2 regions of the Micromonospora sp. NPDC003944 genome follow, and region 1 is predicted to be linked to the other one. Evidence: riboswitches for the same ligand, from Rfam matches in the RefSeq annotation. Region 1 holds a riboswitch; the other holds the start of a gene.
What was found. Region 1 has a riboswitch for ZMP and ZTP ahead of ACWER9_RS28760 (glycine hydroxymethyltransferase). Riboswitches for the same ligand answer to the same signal wherever they lie in the genome.
Positions count from the first base shown of each region.

Region 1 (7,065 bases):
GCGCACCCTCGCCGAACGGATCCACATCTCCCGCACCAACGCGTACGCGCGGGTGGAGCGGTTGCTGCGCGACGGGGTGATCACCGGGTTCCGGGCCCAGGTCGCGCCCGAGGCGGCCGGGCTGGGCACGTCGGCGTACATCGCCCTGACCATCGAGCAGAACACCTGGCGGGAGGTGTCGGCCGAGCTGGCCCAGGTGCGCTACATCGAGCACGCCGCGCTGCTCGGCGGTGACCACGATGTGCTCGCGCTGGTGCGCGCGCCGGACAACGCCGCGCTGCGCGATGTGGTGCTGGGCCGGGTGCAGAGCATTCCCGGTGTGCTGTCCACCCGCACCTGGTTGGTCTTCGAGGAGTTCGACGGGGCTGGCAGCCCCTGGGCCTGACCGGGGCTCAGCGCTCCGGCGGGGCCTCCAACCCGTCCCGGTCGGCCAACTCCAGCAGCGGCTCCAGCGAGTGCCGGTCACCGTCCAGGCCGGCGTGCGGGTCGCCACGCTCGGCGAACCGGGCCGGCATGCTGAGCACGTCGAAGTCCTCCGGCCGGACCTGGTCCAGCTCCGACCAGTCCAGCGGCGCGGAGACCAGCGCGGCCGGCGTGGGCCGGATCGAGTACGCCGAGGTCACCGTGTGGTCCCGGGCCATCTGGTTGTAGTCGACGAAGACCGGACGGTCCCGTTGCTCACGCCACCAGGTGGTGGTGACCAGATCCGGCAGTCGACGCTGCATCTCCCGGCCCAGCGCGAGCACCGCCCGGCGGCAGTCACCGAAGCTCCAGCGCGGCTCGATCGACAGGTAGACGTGCAGCCCCCGGCCGCCGGTGGTCTTCGGGTAGCCGGTCATGCCCAGCTCGGCGAGGAACGCCCGCACCTCGTGCGCCACCGGCACCACCTGCTCGAAGCCGACGCCGGGCATCGGGTCGAGGTCGATGCGCAACTGGTCGGGGCGTTCCACGTCGGCCGCGGTGACCGGCCACGGGTGGAACCGCAGGGTGCCCAGGTTGGCCGCCCAGATGACCACGGCCAACTCGCTCGGCGCGACCTCGTCGGCGGTGCGGCCACTGGGGAAGGTGATGTGCGCAGTCCGCACCCACTCGGGCGCACCGGCCGGCAGCCGCTTCTGGTAGAACGCGTCCCCTCGATTGGTCTGCCGAGTGGCGATCGTCGCGCCCTCGAAGACACCGCGCGGCCAGCGTTCCAGCATGGTCGGCCGATCCCGCAGCGCGCGCAGGATGCCGTCACCCACCGCCAGGAAGTAGCGGACCACGTCCAGCTTGGTCAGCCCACGCTCCGGGAAGTACGGCTTGTCGGGGCTGGAGACGCGGACCAGCCGCTCCCCCACCTGGATCTCCTCCGCCGCCGTGGCCACGCCACCGAGGGTACGACCTGCGTCGAGGCCGGACGTCGATCGACCGGACATCGGCATGGCGGACCCTGGGAACGGTTACCGTGGGCGGCGTCCGGGTAGGGGGGCCGCATGGCGGAACTGGCAACCCTCTGGATCGTCCGACACGGCGAGAGCACCGCGAACGTCGCGGCGACGCAGGCCGAGGCGTCGGGCGCGGAGCTGATCGACCTCACCCACCGCGACGCCGACGTGCCGCTCTCCGTTACCGGCGAGGAGCAGGCCCGGGCGACCGGCCGTTGGCTGGCCGAGCTGCCGGAGGCGAAGCGGCCGGACGTGGCGGTGGTGTCGCCGTACCTGCGCGCGGTGCAGACCTCGCGGCTGGCGCTTGCCGGCACCGACGTTCCCGTGCACCGCGACGAGCGGCTGCGCGACCGGGAGCTGGGCATCCTCGACGGGCTGACCGGGCACGGGGTACGACGGCGGTACCCGGACGAGGCCGACCGTCGGGAGCGGTTGGGCAAGTTCTACTACCGGCCGCCGGGCGGGGAGTCCTGGACGGACGTGGCGTTGCGGCTGCGGACGCTCCTCGGGGACCTGCGCCGTGACCACGAGGGTTGCCGGGTGCTGCTCTTCGGCCACGACGCGCTGGTCTTCCTGCTTCGTTATCTGGTGGAGGGATTGACCGAGGACGAGCTGATGGCGCTCACCCGGCAGGACGTGATCGCCAACTGTTCGATCACCGAGTGGTCGGCGGACGCCGAAGGGCGACTGGCGCTCACCGCCTTCAACGACGTCGTGCACCTGCGCCAGCAGGGCGCCCAGCCGACCAGGGAGGACGAGATCCATGCCGAGCCGGTCTGAGGTGAAGGTGATCACACCGGCGTTGCTGCGGGACTGGGCGCTGCCGGTGCCGGTCGGCGGGAAGGAGAACCGGGGCACCGTGCTGGTGGTCGGCGGTTCCCGCTTCACCCCGGGCGCGGTGCTGCTCGCCGGGGTGGCCGCGTTGCGCGCCGGCGCCGGGGTGCTCCAACTGGCCGCCGCCGAGTCCAGCGCCGCCGCGCTGAGCATCCAGGTGCCCGAGGCCCTGGTGGTCGGTCTGCCGGAGACCGCCGACGGCGCGGTTGCCGCCGACCGGGACGGCCAACTCGGCGATCTGGTCGCGCAGGCCGACGTGGTGACGGTCGGCCCCGGCCTGAAGGCGATCGACGAGACCAACCGCCTGCTGGCCCTGGTCCTGGAGGCCGCCCGTCCGGACACGTCGCTGGTGCTCGACGCGTACGCCCTCGGTGCGCTCAGCCACGCACCGGACCTGCTGGTCGGCTCGGGTCGGCCTGTGGTGCTCACGCCCAACGTCACCGAGGCCAAGCACCTGCTCGGACGGGATCCGGGCGACGACCTGGACGCCGAGGCGGCCGAGTTGGCCACCCGGTACGAGGCGGTCGTGTCGCTGTACGGGCACGTGGCCGCGCCGGACGGACGGGGTTGGCGAGAGGAGAGCGGCGACGCCGGGCTGGGCACCTCCGGCAGCGGGGACGTGCTCGCCGGGTTGTTGGCGGGGCTGCTGTCCCGGGGCGCGGACCCGGCCCAGGCGGCCTGTTGGGGCTCGTTCGCGCACTCGGTGAGCGGCCAACGGCTGATCCCCCGCTACGGCCGGATCGGCTTCCTGGCTCGGGAGTTGCTCGACGAGATCCCCCGAACCCTGGCCATGGTCTGAGGCGGTTTCACCTGTTTCCGCAATGGTCGTCGGGGTACCGGAACGACACCAGCCGAGACTGTTCAGGGAGGTCATACCGGTGTCGACCGATGCCATCGTCCTACTCAAAGAGGACCACAAGGAAATGCGCCGCCTGTTCAAGGCCTTCCAGGACGCGGAGGAGGGGCCGGCGAGCCAGCGGCAGAAGCTGGTGGAGCAGATCCTGGAAGCGCTGACGGTGCACACCTACCTGGAGAACGAGGTGATGTACCCGGAGGTCCGCCGGCTGCTGCCCGACCTGGAGGACGACATCCTCGAGTCGTACGAGGAACACCACGTCGCCGACGTGCTCTGCGCCGAGCTGGCCAGCATGGACGCCAGTGACGAGCGGTTCAACGCCAAGACGACCGTGCTGATCGAGAACGTCAGCCACCACGTCGAGGAGGAAGAGCAGGAGTGGTTCCCCAAGGTCCGCGACGCGCTGGGCCGCAAGCAGCTCCAGGAGATCGGCGAGAAGATGCTCGCGCTACGCGCGGATGCGCCACGCACCCCCACCGCACCGAAGGCGATCAAGAAGGCGCTCGACGCGGTGACCGCCTGAGCCCACCGCAGCACATCGAAGGGCCCGGCGAAAGCCGGGCCCTTCGTCCTGCACCGCCCAGACAAGCCCACGCCCATGCCCACGCCCACGCCCACGCGATCTTGCACTTTCTGTTCCTGGTTAGCGATATTTAGTGCTGTTTGTCGCGACAGAAAGTGCAAGATCGCGGAGGCGGGGACGGGCGTTGAGGGCCAACGCCTCCAACGGGCGACCGGTCGCGGTGACGGCGGCGACCAACTCCGTCACGCCCTGCTCGCGAGCCAGGTCGACGCGGACCGACCAGACCTGGGGGCCACCGTCGCGGTGCAGCTTCCGAGCCGCCGGCTCGATGCCGTCGTCCTCGGCGGCGATGATCAGGTCGAGGTCGTGCTCGACGAACTGCACCGCCAGTTCGTACCCGATCCCGCTTGAAGCCCCGGTCACCAGGGTGGTCACCTACCGCGTGCCCCGCGACGCGGGGCCCAACCACATCGGCGGGGGTCGCCTCCCGGAGGGCGCACCGAGCGGCCGGGCCCGGGCCGGTAGGATCGGCCCAGGCCGTTACTGGCGCGTGGGGATGGAGAACCATCGGGGAGCGGCCTCGTCACGTGGACGTTTGCCGAGCGCCTGGGCCTTCCCGCACGTCTGTTGGAGGTCGCATGTCCCGCAACGCCGAGTCCACCGCATTCCGGAGCGCCCTCGAGGTGATCCGAGCTGTCGAGCCGCGGGTCGCCGACGCGATCGGCGCCGAGCTGACCGACCAGCGGGAGTCCCTCAAGCTGATCGCCAGCGAGAACTACGCCTCCCCGGCGACCCTGCTGGCCATGGGCAACTGGTTCAGCGACAAGTACGCCGAGGGCACCGTCGGCCGCCGCTTCTACGCCGGCTGCCAGAACGTCGACACCGTCGAGGCGCTCGCCGCCGAGCACGCGCGGGAGTTGTTCGGCGCCGCGCACGCGTACGTGCAGCCGCACTCGGGCATCGACGCCAACCTGGTCGCGTTCTGGGCGGTGCTGGCCGACCGGGTGGAGTCCCCCGCCCTGAAGAAGGCCCAGGTCCGTCAGGTCAACGACCTCACCGAGGCGGACTGGTTCGCGCTGCGCCGCGAGCTGGGCAACCAGCGGATGCTCGGCATGTCGCTGGACGCCGGCGGCCACCTCACCCACGGTTTCCGGCCGAACATCTCCGGCAAGATGTTCGACCAGCGCAGCTACGGCACCGACCCGGCGACCGGCCTGATCGACTACGACCGGGTGGCCGAGGCCGCCCGGGAGTTCAAGCCGCTGATCCTCGTCGGCGGCTACTCGGCGTACCCCCGGAAGGTGAACTTCCGGATCCTGCGCGAGATCGCCGACTCGGTCGGCGCCACCTTCATGGTCGACATGGCGCACTTCGCCGGCCTGGTGGCGGGCAAGGTGTTCACCGGCGACTTCGACCCGGTGCCGCACGCGCACATCGTCACGACCACCACCCACAAGTCGCTGCGCGGCCCGCGCGGCGGCATGGTGCTCTGCCAGCCGGAGCTGGCCGACCAGGTGGACCGCGGCTGCCCGATGGTGCTCGGCGGTCCGCTGCCGCACGTGATGGCCGCCAAGGCGGTCGCGCTCGCCGAGGCCCGCCGGCCCGACTTCGCCGACTACGCCCAGCGGATCGTGGACAACTCGCAGGCGCTGGCCGAGGGGCTGCTGCGCCGGGGCGCGACGCTCGTCACCGGTGGCACCGACAACCACCTGGTGCTGATCGACGTGTCCGGCTACGGACTCACCGGCCGGCAGGCCGAGCAGGCGCTGCTCGACTCGGGCATCGTCACCAACCGCAACTCGGTCCCGCAGGACCCGAACGGCGCCTGGTACACGTCCGGCATCCGGATCGGCACCCCGGCGCTGACCACCCGGGGCCTCGGCACCGCCGAGATGGACCAGACCGCCGAGCTGATCCACACCGTGCTGACCCAGACCACCGCCGGCGCCAACGCCGACGGCACCCCGTCGAAGGCGAAGTACACCCTGGACCCCGCCCTGTCCGACAAGGTGGCCCGCCAGGCGACCGACCTGCTCGCCGCGTACCCCCTCTACCCCACCGTCGACCTGGGCTGACCCCGACCTTCTCGCGTCGATCATGGAGTTGTGGTGCCCGAATCAGGGCGGGTGGCGACCTTCGTCCACCACCACAACTCCATGATCGACGCGGACGAGGGGGACGAGGGGGACAAGGGAGCCGGGCAGGGGCAGGGGCCGGCAGGGCGTCAGGCCATGGGGCGCTTCAGGTGGTAGCGGTGGACTTCGGTGCTGCCCTGGACGTTGTTGACGTCCTCGGCGGCGGAGACGAGTTCCCACCCCTCCCGGCCGGCCCGGTTGAGGTGCGCGATGGCGGTGTCCCCGTAGGCGGTGATGTCCTTGCGGGACCCGTCCGGCGCGTACCAGACGAACGAGACGTGAAAATTGCGGCCCTGTCCCTGATAGCGACGGACGAGCAGGGCGTACTCCCAGGCAACCATGCGGCTTATTATGACCGTCCACCCAGGACGGCGACACGCGGGTCGTCGCGCATTGCCATCCGATGAACGCGGTGTGTCAACCTGCCCGGCGTGCCACCTCGTCGGTGATCAGCGCCGCGAGCCGGTCCAGCCCGACGTCGATCTGCTCCGGCGTGACCGCGCTCACCGACAACCGCAGCGCGTGCACCGGCTGACTGTCGTCGTAGAAGTGCGCCATCGGCGTCCACAACACCCCGTGGTCACGCGCCGAACGGTCCAGCAACGCGTCGTCGACCGGGAACGGCACCGTCACCACGACGAAGAAACCACCGGCCGGCACCGTCCACCGCACCGCCGCCGCGCCGTCCTCCCCCGGCGGGAACCGCCGGGCCAGGCCGGCCACCAGGTGGCGCAGATTCCCGGTGTACGCGGACCGCTCCCGGGTGTTCGCGGCCACCAGGCTGCACCCGTGTTCCAGCAGTCGACCGCCGATGACCGCCTGCGCGATCGGGGACGTGTTCACCGTGACCATGCTCTTGATCATGGCGAGTTGGTCGGCGAGCGGGCCGACCCGTCGGCCCGGGAGGGCCACCCGCTGGTCGGCGACGACGTACCCGACCCGCGCGCCAGGGAGCACGGTCTTGGCGAACGAACCGAAGTAGACGACCCGCCGCCCGGTGTCCAACGCCTTGAGGGTGGGTGGGCGCGGCCCGTCCTCGCTGTGGAACAGGCCGTACGGGTTGTCCTCGAGCAGCAGTAGGTCCTCCTGCGTGGCCAGGTCCAACAGCCGTCGCCGGTGGGCGGTGTCGATGCTGACGCCGGACGGGTTGGCGAAGTCCGGCATCAGGTAGCAGGCGCGCGGACGAAGACCCGCCGACCTCGCCCGGCGCAGCTGGTCGGCCAGGTCGGCCAGGTCGACCCCGGACGGCCCACCGGCGACCGGCCACACCGGCAGGTCCACCAGTCGGGCCGC
Region 1 covers NZ_JBSGIV010000085.1:11,263-18,327, reverse strand. Annotated here, with positions in the region: gene ACWER9_RS28790 (Lrp/AsnC family transcriptional regulator) at 1-385, shown strand, start outside; gene ACWER9_RS28785 (DNA polymerase domain-containing protein) at 393-1,415, opposite strand; gene ACWER9_RS28780 (histidine phosphatase family protein) at 1,473-2,204, shown strand; gene ACWER9_RS28775 (NAD(P)H-hydrate dehydratase) at 2,188-3,057, shown strand; gene ACWER9_RS28770 (hemerythrin domain-containing protein) at 3,137-3,637, shown strand; gene ACWER9_RS28765 (SDR family NAD(P)-dependent oxidoreductase) at 3,758-4,072, opposite strand; ZMP/ZTP riboswitch at 4,167-4,256, shown strand; gene ACWER9_RS28760 (glycine hydroxymethyltransferase) at 4,276-5,712, shown strand; gene ACWER9_RS28755 (hypothetical protein) at 5,862-6,122, opposite strand; gene ACWER9_RS28750 (aminotransferase-like domain-containing protein) at 6,190-7,065, opposite strand, start outside.

Region 2 (7,065 bases), on a different contig from region 1:
CCGCTCTCCGGTCACCGCAGCAGTCTAGGGACGGGGACCGCCGCCAGGTATATCCGTGCCGGGCCGTCGCGGCGGACTGTCGTTTCGTCGTACGGTCCGACGATGATCGGGGTCGACACCTGTCGACGCGTACGGAGGGGCACGATGCGGAAGATCGTTGTGCAGATGAGTGTGTCGTTGGACGGGTTCTTCGAGGGCCCGGCTGGCGACATCAGTTGGCACCAGGTCGACGAGGAGCTGCACCAGCACTTCAACGACGTGATCGCCCCGATGGGCGGGTTCCTCAACGGCCGGGTCAGCTACGAGCTGATGGCCGCCTACTGGCCGACCGCCGACCAGGACCCGACGGCCAGCGGCCCGGAGCGCGAGTTCGCCGGCATCTGGCGGGACATGCCGAAGGTCGTCTACTCGCGCACTCTCGACCACGTCGACTGGAACGCCACCATCGCCCGCGAGGTCGACGTCGAGCAGGTCCGCAAGCTCACCTCCCAACCGGGCGGCGACCTGGCGCTCGGCGGTGCCGACCTGGCCGCGACGTTCGCCCGGCACGACCTGATCGACGAGTACCGGATCTACGTCCACCCGGTGCTTGTCGGTCGGGGCCGCCGGCTCTTCCCCGACGCCGAGACTCCGACCGGTCTGCGACTTGTGGAGAGCCGGGTCTTCGGCAACGGCGTGGTCCTGCTCCGCCACGAGCGGGCCCGCTGACCGCAGCGGCTTGAGTCTCCACCGGGGGGAGACACGAGGGTGGGGGCATGAGCGGGCAGACGTTCCACACGATCGGCGAGCTGGCCCGGCGGACCGGCCTGAGCGTCAAGACCATCAGGTACTACGCCGACAGCGGGATCGTGCCACCGACGGACCGGAGCCCGGCCGGCTACCGACGGTACGGCCCGGCCGCCGTGGCCCGGTTGGAGCTGGTCCGGACGCTGCGTGACCTCGGCGTTGACCTGGCCACCATCCGGCGGGTGGTGAACCACGAGGTGCCCCTGCACGAGGTGGCTGCCGCGCACGCCGAGGCGTTGGCCGTGCAGATCAGGGTGCTGCGGCTACGCCAGGCGGTGCTCACCGTCGCGGCGCGGCGCGGGTCGGGCCCGGCCGAGGTCGACGAGCTGCACCGGCTGGCGCAGCTCACCGGCCGCGAGCGGGTGCAGTTGGTGGCCGGCTTCCTGGGCAGCGTCTTCGCCGGCCTCGGCGACCAGCCCGCGTACCCGGGTGTGATCGTCTCGATGACACCTGAGCTTCCCGACGACCCGAGCACGGAGCAGGTCGAGGCATGGTTGGAGCTGGCCGAGCTGTGCCGGGACCCGGAGTTCCTGGTCCGGATGCGGCACCTGGCACGGCAGCACGCCGCCGACCACGACGTGCCGGGGCTGCCCCGCCCGGACGCCGTCGCGGTGGTCCGGGACGCGGTGGCGCCCGCCCTCGCGGCTGGCCTCGACCCGGCCACCCCGGACGCCGATCCGGTGGTCGCGGCCGTCACCGGCCGGTACGCGAGCCTGCACGGTCACCCGGACGACGCCGCCCTGCGTCAGCGGTTGCTCGACCGGCTGGTGCCGGCGAACGACCCCCGCCGGGACCGCTACCTGGACCTGTTGGCGGTGCTCAACGGCTGGTCGACAGGCGAGGCGACGGCGCCCGCGGTGGACTGGTTCATCCAGGCCCTGCGCGCCCGGATGCCCGAGCCGGCCCGTTGAGCTGACCCGGCCGGCTGGGCGGCGTGGCCGCCGATCGGCTGGGCGGTGTCAGCCGAACCAGGTCATCGTCTGGCCGTGGCCTCTGGTCCAGGCCAGCGGCTTGCCGTCGAGGGCGAGAACGTTGTGCAGCGCGTCGTCCGGCGGGTCCGGCAGCCCGTCGTACCGGAGCACCTCCGGCCCCTCGCTCGCGACCCAGTGCCCCGGCAGCTCGCGGACCAGCCGGACGAACGCGTCCCGGCGCGGCTGCGGCACCTGATAGAGCACGGAGGTGTGGAAGACCACGAGCGTCGCGTCGGCCGGAGGCCGCGCGGCAAGCGCCGGCAGGTCGTCCACCAGATCGCCGCGGACCAGCAGCGGCGGGTCGGCGGCGGCGACCGCCGCCGCAGACCGCAGCCGGGCCCGCCGGTGGGCGTGTTCCGGCCAGATCAGGGCGTCCAACCAGGACACGTCGCCGGGGTCGGTCACGTCGAGCGGGTTGAGGTCCAGGCCACCCCGCCACACCACCTCGGGTACGCGTGTCGGCGGCACCAACCCGTCGGCCACGCAGTCGAGGACCGGCTCACCGGAGCCCAGCCGATGATCGCCGTAGCGGTACGCGTACCGGTCGGGGTAGAGGCACAGCCCGGCCGACGCCCCGACCTCCAGCAGGGCGAGGGGCTGCGGCAACGCGGCGAGCAGCGGCAACAGGATCGCGCACCGGCCCGCCTCGTTCGTCTGGGTGGCCCGGGCGCGCAACTCCGCCTCGACGGCGGGCCAGTGCGTCACCACGAAGTCGTGGAAGGCGACCGGGTCGTCGACCGGGCCACCGAGCCAGCGGACGACGCCGAACAGCAGGTTCGGTTGTCGCTTGGCCGGCGGCACCCCGTCGAGCAGGGCGAGGAGGTCGTCGTCGCGGGCGACGGCCTGTGCCAGGCGCTCGTACGTGGGCGACACCCCGCGCGCCTCGCGGCTGCCGAACGTGGTGTACGCCTCAGCGGTCGTCATGCCCTCATCGTCGCAGCCCGTTCCTCGGTCGTTCAGCCCCCATTCCCGTGCGCCGACTCACCCGCCTTCTAGAGTGCTGCGTCGGCCGAACCACTGAGCAGCAGCTCAACAGGCCTGCGCAACGAGGAGGAACGTGTCGTGCGGGGTACGAATGTCCGGGTACTGATCGTCGGTGGTGGTGTCGCCGGACTGGCGACGGTGGCCGCGCTACGCGGGTGGGGCGCGACGGTCGACGTGGTCGAGCGGGCACCCGGGCCGACCGACTCCGGCACCGGCATCTACCTCACCGGCAACGCCACCCGGATGCTCGACGTCCTCGGCCTGCGGGAGCCGGTCGCCGACGTCGCAGTGGAGATCACCCGGCAGCGCAGCGCCAACCAGCGCGGGCGTCGTCTCTTCGACATCGACGTGGCCGCGCTGTGGCGGGGCGTCGGACCGTGCGTGTCGTCGCCCCGCGCACACCTGCACCGGGCACTGCTCGACGGCGTCGGCGACGCCCCGATCCGCTGGGGCCGCCAGCCGGTCGCACTCGTCCGGGAGGGTGACCGGGTCGCCGTCGAGTTCGACGACACCAGCACCGATCGGTACGACCTGGTGCTCGGCGCGGACGGGGTGAACTCGACGGTCCGCCGGCTCGCCTTCGACGGCCAGGCCGCCCGCGACCTCGGGCAGTACGCGTACCGGTGGGTCGCTCCCCGCATCGACGACGAGCCGTTCTGGTCGGTGCAGTTGGGGCGCGGGAGGCAGTTCCTGACCATCCCGATCAGCGCCGAGCAGACGTACTGCTACTACAACGACGGCCCGGTGGCCGACCGGCCCGGCTGGCGCGACGAGTTGGCCGCCACGTTCACCGAGCCGGCCTCCACCATGGTCAAGGCCCTCGACCACGACGACAGCACCCTGCACGCCGGGCCGAACCAGGAGGTCGTGCTCGACTCCTGGTCCCGGGGGCCGGTGCTGCTGATCGGCGACGCCGCCCACGCCACCTCACCGAACATGGCCCAGGGCGCGGCGATGGCCCTGGAGGACGCGGTCGTGCTCGCGTCGTCGTTGGCCAGCGCCGACACCCTCACCGACGCCGTGCGTTCCTTCGAGGCACGACGTCGCCCGCGTACGGACTGGGTGCTCGGCCAGACCCACCGCCGGGACAAGGCCACCGGGCTGCCGCCCGCGCTGCGCGACGCGGTGATGCGTCGCCTCGGCGAGCAGATGTTCCGCTCGAACTACGGCCCGCTGTTCGCCAAGCCCTGACCGGCTCGCTCACGGCTGCTGGCCCGGCCGGTCGACGATGGCGACCCGCAGGAGCGCGACAGCCGACTCCAGTGACTCCCTGCCGTTGCGAATCACGGAGCTGCGGGTGCCGAGGTAGACGTGGGAGTCCCGATCGAAGATGAGGTCCACGTTGCCACCGATCACACCGGGCATCCGGATCGCCACCCCGTGCCGGCCGGCGGCGTCCACCACGTCGCCGGAGATGACTGTCGCTCCAGGCTCCCGGGCCAGCACTTCGTACAGCGCCGCGAGCGCGCGGGGCGGCACGTAGCCGTCGAGCATCGACCGCGCGGTGGTGTACGCCATGCTCTCGTCCCCGTAGACGGCCTCTTCGTCGGCTCCCTCGGGGAGGTGCAGGTCGACCGGGTGCTCCCGGAGGTAGCGGAGCAGCTCGTCCGGGTCGGTGGGCAGCCCACCGTGGTACGCCGGCGGCTGGAATGCGTCGAGTTCCTTCTCGGGGTCGCCGGGATCGCCCATGCGGAGCACCCTCCGCTCACTCCACCCGTTCGGATCGGCCTCCGGTCGGTACCGTCCCTGCGTGTACGCGACCCCACCGGCCGAGTGCCACAGTTGGTTCCGGATGGTCCGGTACGGACCGCTGTCCGGCAGGTCACGGACCGTCGCCAGGGATTCTGTGAAGACGTACTGGTCGGGGCGGGCGGTGAGTTCCGGCTGCTGCCGGGCCGCGTCGGCGGCCAGGTGGAAGATCTCCGACGCGCTGGCCGTGGGCGGCGGCTGGTGGCCGAGCCGCATGGTCTGGACCGCAAGCGCACCGGCGGTCACCGTCACCGCCAGCCCGAACGCTCCGGCGAGGCGCCAACCGCGCAGGAACCGGCTACGGCGTCCGGCGGGTCGGGCCGCCGACGCCACCTCGGCCCGTTGGGCCACGTGTGCCGTCAGATCCCGGAGAAGCTGCTCCTCGAAACCCTGCGGCGATCGTTCGGTCTCGTTCATCGTCATCTCCGTCTCATCAGGCGAGGGTGGTGACCGGGCGGGCGAGCACCGCGCGGACGACGCGGCGGGCACGGTGCAGGCGGACCCGGGCGGCGACCGGTGACACCCCGAGCACGGTGGCCGCCTCCGCGACGGTGAGGCCGTCCACGGCGACGAGTTCGACGAGTGTGCGGGTGCCCTCGGGCAGCTCGCTCAACGCCCGGTAGGTGCGGCGGGCCACCGACTCGGCGTCGATCCGCTCCTCGATGCGGGCGATGTCATCGGGCCCGAGGTCGCGTCGTCCGGCCAGCCGGCCGGTCACCCGCAGCCGTTGGGCCGCCCGACGCCGCTCGTCGCCGATGACGTTGCGGGCCACCCCGTACAACCAGCCGATCTGGCTCCCCCGGTCCGGCCGGTAGCCGGCCGCCGACTCGATCACCGCCAGGAACACGTCGGCGGTGAGGTCGGCGGCGAGGTGCGGGTCGTCGACCCGTCGCGCCACGAACCGGCCCACCGCCTCCAGGTGCCGCCGGTAGAAGACCTCGAAGGCCGCCGGATCCGCGCCGATGCCGGAGATGTCGTCGTCGGCTGGGCTGGGCTCATTCACAGGCGGTCCTCTCTCGTGCCGTCACAACCCTTCTTCGTAGAGCGGAGCACGGGTGTTACCGGACCGCCGGCCCGTAGGGTGACGCCGTGATCACCTGCGTCGTGCACTACACCATCGATCCCGCGCAGATCGGGGCGTTCGAGGACTTCGCCCGAGCATGGATGCGGCTGGTGGCCGAGCACGGTGGCGTGCACCACGGCTACTTCCTGCCCGCCGAGGGCGCCAGCGACAAGGCCGAGGCGCTGTTCAGCTTCGAGAGCCTGGCAGCGTACGAGCGTTACCGCGCCCGGTTCGGCAGTGACCCGGAGTTTCTCGCGGCGGACCGCATCCGCGACGACTCGGGTTGTGTCGTGCGGTACGAGCGGACTTTCATGCGCCCGCTGCTGCCAGCGGGTTGAGCCCCGAACTCCGTCGGCGGCACCTCCCCCGGTGCCGGACCCGCCGGCGCGACTGGGCAACCGCCCTGGTGATGCGGCATCATCGAACCACCGGCGACTGGCGGCACGGGGATGGTGGAACCATCGGGGAGCCTCTCGCGGGCGTCGACCGCCTGGGCGCCTGCGTCGAGGAGCCGCCATGACCACGACCAACGAATCCACCGAGCAGCGCACCCCGTCGGGCGCGGCCCGACTCCTGCCGGGTGCACCAGTCGCCGAAGCCGTCCTGGCCGAGACCGCCGCCGCAGCCGAGCACCTGCGCGGTCGCGGGATCATCCCGAGCCTCGCCACCATCCTGGTCGGCGACGACGACGCCAGCGCCGGTTACATCGCGATCAAGCAGCGGCAGGCCGCCGCGCTCGGGTTCGCCTCCCCGCACGTACACCTGCCTGCCACCGCCACCCAGGCCGAGCTGCACGAGGCCATCGCCCGGTTCAACAGCGACCCGGCCGTGCACGGGTTGCTCGTGCAGTACCCCGTGCCGGGGCACCTGGACTACGACGCGGCGCTGCAGACCATCGACCCGGACAAGGACGTCGACGGCATGCACCCACTGAACATGGGGCGTCTCGCCGTCGGCCTGCCCGGCCCACTGCCGTGCACCCCGGCAGGCATCGAAGCGCTCCTGGCGTACTACGAGATCCCCGTCGCCGGTCGTGAGGTCGTCATCCTCGGTCGAGGTGCCACCCTTGGCCGCCCTCTGGCAATGCTGCTCGCCCAGAAGCGCCCGACCGCCAACGCCGCCGTCACCGTCGTCCACACCGGGGTGCCCGACTGGGCCCGCTACACCCGCCGCGCCGACATCCTCGTCGCCGCCGCCGGCGTACCCGGAATCGTGCAGCCTGAGCACGTCAAACCCGGCGCCGTCGTCATCGGCGCCGGCGTCCGCTACGACGGGCGGCGCCTCCTGCCGGACGTGGACGAAGCGTGCGCCGAGGTAGCGGGCGCCATCACGCCCCGGGTAGGCGGGGTCGGCCCGACCACGGTAGCGATGCTGTTCCGCAACGCAGTCCGCGCCGCCGAGCGGGCAAACCAGTAGCCCGGTTGGGCTTTCCCATGATCAGGTGATGACAAGTAGGTCCCGGGGCCTTCTTTCGACCTATTTCTCATCACTTGATCATGGAATCCGCAGCGT
Region 2 covers NZ_JBSGIV010000107.1:35-7,099, reverse strand. Annotated here, with positions in the region: gene ACWER9_RS30585 (DUF5522 domain-containing protein) at 1-15, opposite strand, end outside; gene ACWER9_RS30580 (dihydrofolate reductase family protein) at 145-708, shown strand; gene ACWER9_RS30575 (MerR family transcriptional regulator) at 756-1,697, shown strand; gene ACWER9_RS30570 (DUF2332 family protein) at 1,746-2,681, opposite strand; gene ACWER9_RS30565 (FAD-dependent monooxygenase) at 2,820-3,932, shown strand; gene ACWER9_RS30560 (CU044_5270 family protein) at 3,942-4,913, opposite strand; gene ACWER9_RS30555 (RNA polymerase sigma factor) at 4,924-5,493, opposite strand; gene ACWER9_RS30550 (NIPSNAP family protein) at 5,580-5,891, shown strand; ZMP/ZTP riboswitch at 5,975-6,056, shown strand; gene ACWER9_RS30545 (bifunctional 5,10-methylenetetrahydrofolate dehydrogenase/5,10-methenyltetrahydrofolate cyclohydrolase) at 6,070-6,969, shown strand.
Region 2: another riboswitch for ZMP and ZTP. It lies ahead of ACWER9_RS30545 (bifunctional 5,10-methylenetetrahydrofolate dehydrogenase/5,10-methenyltetrahydrofolate cyclohydrolase); the one in region 1 lies ahead of ACWER9_RS28760 (glycine hydroxymethyltransferase).